2 regions of the Streptomyces sp. IBSBF 2435 genome follow, and region 1 is predicted to be linked to the other one. Evidence: riboswitches for the same ligand, from Rfam matches in the RefSeq annotation. Region 1 holds a riboswitch; the other holds the start of a gene.
The links. Region 1 has a riboswitch for glycine ahead of gcvT (glycine cleavage system aminomethyltransferase GcvT). Riboswitches for the same ligand answer to the same signal wherever they lie in the genome.
Positions count from the first base shown of each region.

Region 2: another riboswitch for glycine. It lies ahead of gcvP (aminomethyl-transferring glycine dehydrogenase); the one in region 1 lies ahead of gcvT (glycine cleavage system aminomethyltransferase GcvT).

Region 1 is NZ_JAJSYW010000012.1:30,444-33,843, reverse strand. Features, by position in the region: gene V7E46_RS04375 (enhanced serine sensitivity protein SseB C-terminal domain-containing protein) at 1-37, opposite strand, end outside; gene V7E46_RS04370 (enhanced serine sensitivity protein SseB) at 162-911, opposite strand; glycine riboswitch at 1,035-1,135, shown strand; glycine riboswitch at 1,136-1,247, shown strand; gene gcvT (glycine cleavage system aminomethyltransferase GcvT) at 1,309-2,463, shown strand; gene gcvH (glycine cleavage system protein GcvH) at 2,554-2,934, shown strand; gene glyA (serine hydroxymethyltransferase) at 2,969-3,400, shown strand, end outside.
Region 2 is NZ_JAJSYW010000031.1:9,274-12,673, forward strand. Features, by position in the region: gene V7E46_RS08820 (DNA polymerase IV) at 1-864, shown strand, start outside; gene V7E46_RS08825 (PRC-barrel domain-containing protein) at 884-1,279, opposite strand; glycine riboswitch at 1,401-1,510, shown strand; glycine riboswitch at 1,512-1,629, shown strand; gene gcvP (aminomethyl-transferring glycine dehydrogenase) at 1,692-3,400, shown strand, end outside.

The DNA.
Region 1 (3,400 bases):
CGGACCGCCCCTTTCCCGTCGTTCGGTGTTCCGCCATCAAATCAGGTCGACTGTTCCGGGTGGAACGCTGACCGACTCAAGCTGCGCCGGCTAAATGCCGCGTATACGGCGGGTATACGCAGGCGCCGGGCCGCGTAAGGGAGTTGACCGCGGGTGCGGTCTCAGTCCCGGCTGTAGAACGGTCGCACGGCCTCCAGCATCCAGTCCCCCACCGGGTCCTGGGCGATGTCGAGCAGGATGAGGTGGACCGGCCACGGCAGCGGCGCCGCGCCCAGGGCGCGGCCGAGCGCGTCCATGGCGGCGGCCCTGTCCTGTTCCTGCCAACTGTCCAGTTCGACGCCGACGAAGAGGGCGGGCGGGTCCTCCTCGACCGCGGCCATGGCGCGGCGGGCGCTGAGCACCATCGGGCTGACGGCGTATTCCGCGGCGGCGACGGCCAGGAAGTCCACGGGCTCCTCGTCGGGGGCCGGCTCCCACAGCCGCACCCTGGCGCCGCCAGGGCTCTGCTCGCCGTACGCCCCGATCCGCTCGGCGCGGCACAATTCCGCGACGGCGGCGGGCGGCAGCGGCACTCCGACGGCGCCGCCAGGATTGACGGCGATACCCATCAGCGGGGGCAGGCCGCGGGCGAAGTCGCGTACCGGTGCGACAGTGCAGGACATGCCTTCCGCGGCCTGCCGGAACTGCTGCTCGGAGCTGAAAACCGGCACATAGGGCGCGCCGCCGAGCTCCAGGGTGGGCAGGTCGAGGGCGACGGAGTCGGGCGCGCCGCCGTTGGGCAGCGGCACCCATACGTGCGACCGGCCGAGGACTTCCAGCAGCCGGGGGGTCGCCGAGGGATTGCCGAGGCTCGCGGCCAGCACTTCCTCGAGCTCGTTCGCCGGCCATATGTAAGGTGCCGGATTCTCCATGTCCACCCTTGTCCGCGCTTGTGCCACTGTCGGTGCCCGTGTCCTGCCCGGAAACAGTAGCGGCTGAGCGCCCCCGGCGCCCGGGCATGCAATGATGGCGGCACAATACGCATACCGGCCGTTGGAGGCCGCGCGGGAGAGTTCCGGCCCCACCACCTGGGGCCGGGCGCCGAAGGAGCAAGTCTTCCCTTGAATCTCTCAGGCACAGATACCGCGCGGGCGAGGCAGATCTGAAAAGCGGGCGGGCCGTCACCGGTCCCGCCCCACCCAAGGTGCAAGCCGCGGCCCGCAGGGGTCACGGTGAACCTCTCAGGTTCCGATGACAGATGGGGAGGCCGGGGTGAACACCCCGACCGCAGTCCGTGTCCCCTGTCCGCCGCCTTTGGGAGCCCTCTCGATGACCGAACCCTCGAACGAACCGCTGAGCGCGCCGCCCGCCGCTTCGCCGCGCCGTACCGCCCTCGACGCGGTGCACCGCGCGCTGGGCGCGACCATGACCGACTTCGCCGGCTGGGACATGCCGCTGCGGTACGGCAGCGAGCGCGACGAGCACCAGGCCGTACGCAACAGGGCCGGCCTTTTCGACCTGTCGCACATGGGAGAGATCACCGTGACAGGGCCGCAGGCAGGGCAGGCGCTGGACCACGCCCTGGTCGGCCATCTGTCGGCGCTCGCGGTCGGCAAGGCCCGCTACACGATGGTCTGCGCTCCGGACGGCGGCATCCTGGACGACCTGATCGTCTACCGGCTCGCCGAGCAGCGCTATCTGATCGTCGCCAACGCCTCCAACGCCCAGACGGTGCTGGACACGGTCGCGCTGCGCGCGGCGGACTTCGACGCGCAGGTGACCGACGACCGGGACGCGTACTCCCTGCTGGCGATCCAGGGTCCCGCCGCGCCCGGCATCCTCTCCGCGCTCACCGACGCCGACCTGGCCGGGCTGCGCTACTACGCGGGGCTGCCCGGGACCGTGGCGGGCGTGTCCTCGCTGATCGCCAGGACGGGCTACACAGGCGAGGACGGCTTCGAGCTGTTCGTGGCGCCGGCCGATGCCGAGCGGCTGTGGCAGGGGCTCCTTGCGGGCGGAGCGGACGCCGGCCTCGTGCCGTGCGGGCTGTCGTGCCGCGACACCCTGCGCCTGGAGGCCGGGATGCCGCTGTACGGGCACGAGCTGACCGCGAAGGTGACGCCCTTCGACGCGGGTCTCGGGCGGGTGGTGAAGTTCGACAAGCCTAGTGACTTCGTCGGCCGCGAGGCGCTGACCGCGGCGGCGGCCAGGGCCGCGGACGTCCCGCCGCGCAAGCTCGTGGGGCTGGTCGCGGAGGGCCGCAGGGTGCCGCGGGCCGGCTACGCCGTCACGGACGCGTCCGGCGCCCTCATCGGCGAGGTCACCTCGGGCGCGCCCTCGCCGACGCTCGGAGTGCCCATCGCCATGGCGTACGTGGACGCGGACCATGCCGCGCCGGGCACGGAAGGGGTCGCGGTCGACATCCGGGGCAGCCGTGAGCCGTACCGCGTCGTGGCGCTGCCCTTCTACCAGCGCGAGCGCTGAACCCCCCGACTTTTTCCACAGGCGCCCGGTTGTCCACAGCCTGCCGCGTCGGCTTCGTCATCACCTCTTCGCATACGGGAGAATTCCGTCATGAGCATCAATCCTGAGCAGCTGCGTTACAGCAAGGAGCACGAGTGGCTCACCGACCCCGCGGACGGCGCCTCGACCGTCGGCATCACCTCGCACGCCGCCGACGCGCTCGGTGACGTGGTCTTCGTCCAGCTCCCCGAGGTGGGGGCGACGGTGACCGCGGGCGAGACCTGCGGCGAGCTGGAATCGACCAAGTCGGTCAGCGAGCTGTACGCCCCGGTGTCCGGCGAGGTCACCGAGATCAACCAGGATGTCGTCGATGACCCGTCGCTGGTCAATACCGCACCGTTCGAAGGAGGCTGGCTGTTCAGGGTGAAGGTCTCGGACGACGGCGCGGAGCTGCTGACCGCGGCCGAGTACGACGCCTTCATCGCGGCCTGAGCCCCCGCCACCACCCGTACACCAGGAAGATCCCATGTCGCTGCTGAACCAGTCCCTGCACGACTTCGACCCCGAGGTCGCCGCCGAGATCGACGCCGAGCTGCACCGCCAGCAGTCCACGCTGGAAATGATCGCCTCGGAGAATTTCGCCCCGGTCGCGGTCCTCGAGGCCCAGGGCTCGGTGCTGACCAACAAGTACGCCGAGGGCTACCCCGGTCGCCGCTACTACGGCGGCTGCGAGCATGTCGACGTCATCGAGCAGCTGGCCATCGACCGTGTCAAGGCGCTCTTCGGCGCCGAGGCCGCGAACGTGCAGCCGCACTCGGGCGCGCAGGCCAACGCCGCCGCGATGTTCGCCCTGCTGAAGCCGGGCGACACGATCCTCGGCCTCGATCTGGCGCACGGCGGGCACCTGACGCACGGCATGAAGATCAACTTCTCCGGCAAGCTCTACAAGGTCGCGGCC
Region 2 (3,400 bases), on a different contig from region 1:
GGCACCGAGCGCGCGCTGCTCGACCCGCTGCCGGTACGCACCCTGTGGGGCGTGGGACCGGCCACCGCGGAGCATCTGCGGCGGGCCGGCATCCTCACCGTCGCCGAGATCGCACAGGCGGGCGAACCCGAGCTGGTCAGGCTGCTGGGCAGGGCGCACGGCAGTTCGCTGCACGCGATGGCAGCCGGGCTCGACAACCGGCCGGTGGTCGCCGACCGCGATGTGAAGTCCATCTCCGTCGAGGACACCTTCGACACCGACCTCAACGACCGCGCCCGGGTGCGGTACGAGATCGACCGGCTCGCCGACCGCTGCGCCCAGCGGCTGCGCGGCGCCGGCCGCTCCGGGCGGACGGTGGTGGTGAAGATCCGCCGGTACGACTTCTCGACCCTGACCCGCTCCGAGACGCTGCGGGCGCCCACCGACGACCCCGCCGTCGTCAAGGAGACCGCCCGCAGGCTCGCCGAGGCCGTCGACACCACCGGCGGGGTGCGGCTGCTCGGCGTCGGTGTGTCCGGGCTCGCCGACTTCACCCAGGAGGACCTTTTCGCCCAGGCGGCCCAGAATCTGCGCGACTCGGACTCCGGCGCCGATCCCGGCGAGGACGCCCCGCCCGAGCTGCCCGTCACCCCGCCGCCGGAGCCGGAACGGGCCAGCCGCTGGGTGCCGGGCCAGGACGTCGAGCACACCGAGTACGGCGCCGGGTGGGTGCAGGGCAGCGGGGTCGGCCGGGTCACGGTCCGCTTCGAGGTGCCCGCCGACACCGTGCCGGGCCGGGTGCGCACCTTCGCCGTGGACGATCCCGCCCTGTCCAGGACCGAGCCGCTCCCGCTCAGCGGCCGCCAGGCCCCGGCGGGGCTGTAGCCGCCGCCGGGGCCCGGCCCTAGCTGCTGTCCTTCGGGCGCCGGTCCCCGCCGGCGAGTTCGCCGAAGTCGGGCGGCGGCCCCTTGTCCTGGTCCGCGACGGTCGGCACGTCCATGCCGTAGTGGTGGTAGAGCTGCAACTCCTGCTCGGGTGACAGATGCCGACCGACGCCGAAGTCCGGAGCATCCCTGATCAGGGACTTCTTGTACGGCACCCGGAGGCCGTCGTCCACCAGTTCGCTCGGCTCCAGCGGTACGAACGCGTCGCGGGTGAAAAGGCCGGTCCGCACGGCCGCCCACTCCGGTGTACCGGTCGCGTCGTCGAGGTACACCTCGTCCACGGTGCCGATCCTCGTACCGTCACGGTCGAAGGCGCGGCGGCCGATGAGGCTTCGCGGATCGATATCGGTCTGCACGGTCCCTCCAACCAACGGCGACAGCTGTTGGTTACCACCAAAAGCCACATCGCGGGTGATGTCGACCCGAATGTCGGGTCCGCCGCTGTCCAGAACGCGCTGGTAGGCTGGATGCAGCCGTAGACCCCATGCGGGAGAGTCCTCCGAAAGCGTGCCGCAGCGGCGGTTCGGAGGCGCCGAAGGAGCAAATCCTCCCCGGAATCTCTCAGGCATCCGTACCGCAGGGGCGAGGTCACTCTGGAAAGCAGGACCCGCCCCGGGAGCGCCGTTCGCGGGACAGGTCTTCACCGAAGGTGAAAGCCGTCCCCGCGGGGACGGCGAAGCTCTCAGGTACTGATGACAGAGGGGGAGGCCGTACGGGTGCCGAGCCGGGCACCCCCGAAGGTCGTCGCAGACCAGGAGGCCTCCGCAGATGAACGATCCGATCGCACCCCGTACCACGCTCGCCGAACTCGAAGCCGGTCTGCCCTTCGCCCGCCGCCACATCGGCCCGGACGCCGCAGCCCGGGCAAAGATGCTCGCCCAGGTGGGCTACGGCTCGCTGGACGAGCTGACCGAGGCGGCCGTACCGGACAGCATCAGGAGCGCCGCCGCCCTCGCACTGCCCGCCGCCCGCACCGAGGCCGAGGTGCTGGCCGAACTGCGGGCGCTCGCCGACCGCAACCAGGTGCTGGCACCGATGATCGGCCTGGGCTACTACGGCACCTTCACCCCGCCGGTGATCCTGCGCAACGTCATGGAGAATCCCGCCTGGTACACGGCGTACACGCCCTACCAGCCGGAGATCTCGCAGGGCCGGCTGGAAGCGCTGATCAATTTCCAGACCGTCGTCGCCGACCTCACGGGACTGCCCACCTCCGGTGCCTCGCTGCTGGACGAGAGCACCGCGGCGGCCGAGGCGATGGCGCTGTCCCGGCGGGTCGGCAAGGTCAGGGGCGGCGTCTTCCTGGTCGATGCCGACACCTTCCCGCAGACCACCGCCGTGATCGGGACCCGCGCCGAGCCGGCCGGCGTGGAGGTCGTGGTGGCCGACCTGGGCGACGGCATCCCCGCCGAGATCGCCGAGCGCGGAGTCTTCGGCGTGCTGCTGCAGTATCCGGGTGCCTCCGGCGCCGTCCGCGACCTGCGGCCGGTCATCGAGCAGGCGCACGCCCTGGGCGCGGTCGTCACGGTGGCCGCCGACCTGCTGGCGCTGACCCTGCTCACCTCGCCCGGCGCGCTCGGCGCGGACATCGCGGTCGGCACCACCCAGCGCTTCGGCGTCCCCATGGGCTTCGGCGGACCGCACGCGGGATACATGGCGGTGCGCGAGGCCTACGCCCGCAACCTGCCCGGCCGCCTGGTCGGCGTCTCGGTCGACGCCGACGGCGACACCGCCTACCGGCTGGCGCTGCAGACCCGCGAGCAGCACATCCGCCGGGAGAAGGCCACCAGCAACATCTGCACCGCCCAGGTGCTGCTCGCCGTGATGGCCGGGATGTACGCGGTCTACCACGGCCCCGAGGGCCTGGCGCAGATCGCCCGCCGCGCCCACCGCTACGCGGCCGTACTGGACGCGGGGCTGCGGGCGGCCGGTGTGGAGATCGTGCACGACGGCTACTTCGACACGCTCACCGCCCGGGTGCCGGGCCGGGCCGCCGAGGTGGTCGCCGCGGCCCGCGCCGCCGGGGTCAACCTGCGGCAGACCGACGCCGACCTGGTCGGCATCGCGTGCGACGAGACCACCACCCGCGCCCAGCTGGCCGCCGTCCTGGCCGCCTTCGGCGCGGACGGCGGCACCGACCTCGACGCGCTCGACGGCGCCGCGCCGGACGCGCTGCCCGCCGGCCTGGCGCGTACCGAGCCGTATCTGACCCACCCGGTCTTCCACCTGCACCGCAGCGAGACCGGGATGCTGCGCTATCTGCGCCGGCTCGCCGACCGCGACTACGCGCTGGACCGCGGCATGATCCCGCTCGGCTCGTGCACGATGAAGCTCAACGCGACCACCGAGATGGAGCCGGTCACCTGGCCCGAATTCGGCGCGCTGCACCCCTTCGCGCCCGCCGAGCAGGCCGAGGGCTACCTCACCCTGATCCGCGGTCTGGAGGACCAGCTCGCCGAGGTCACCGGCTACGACAA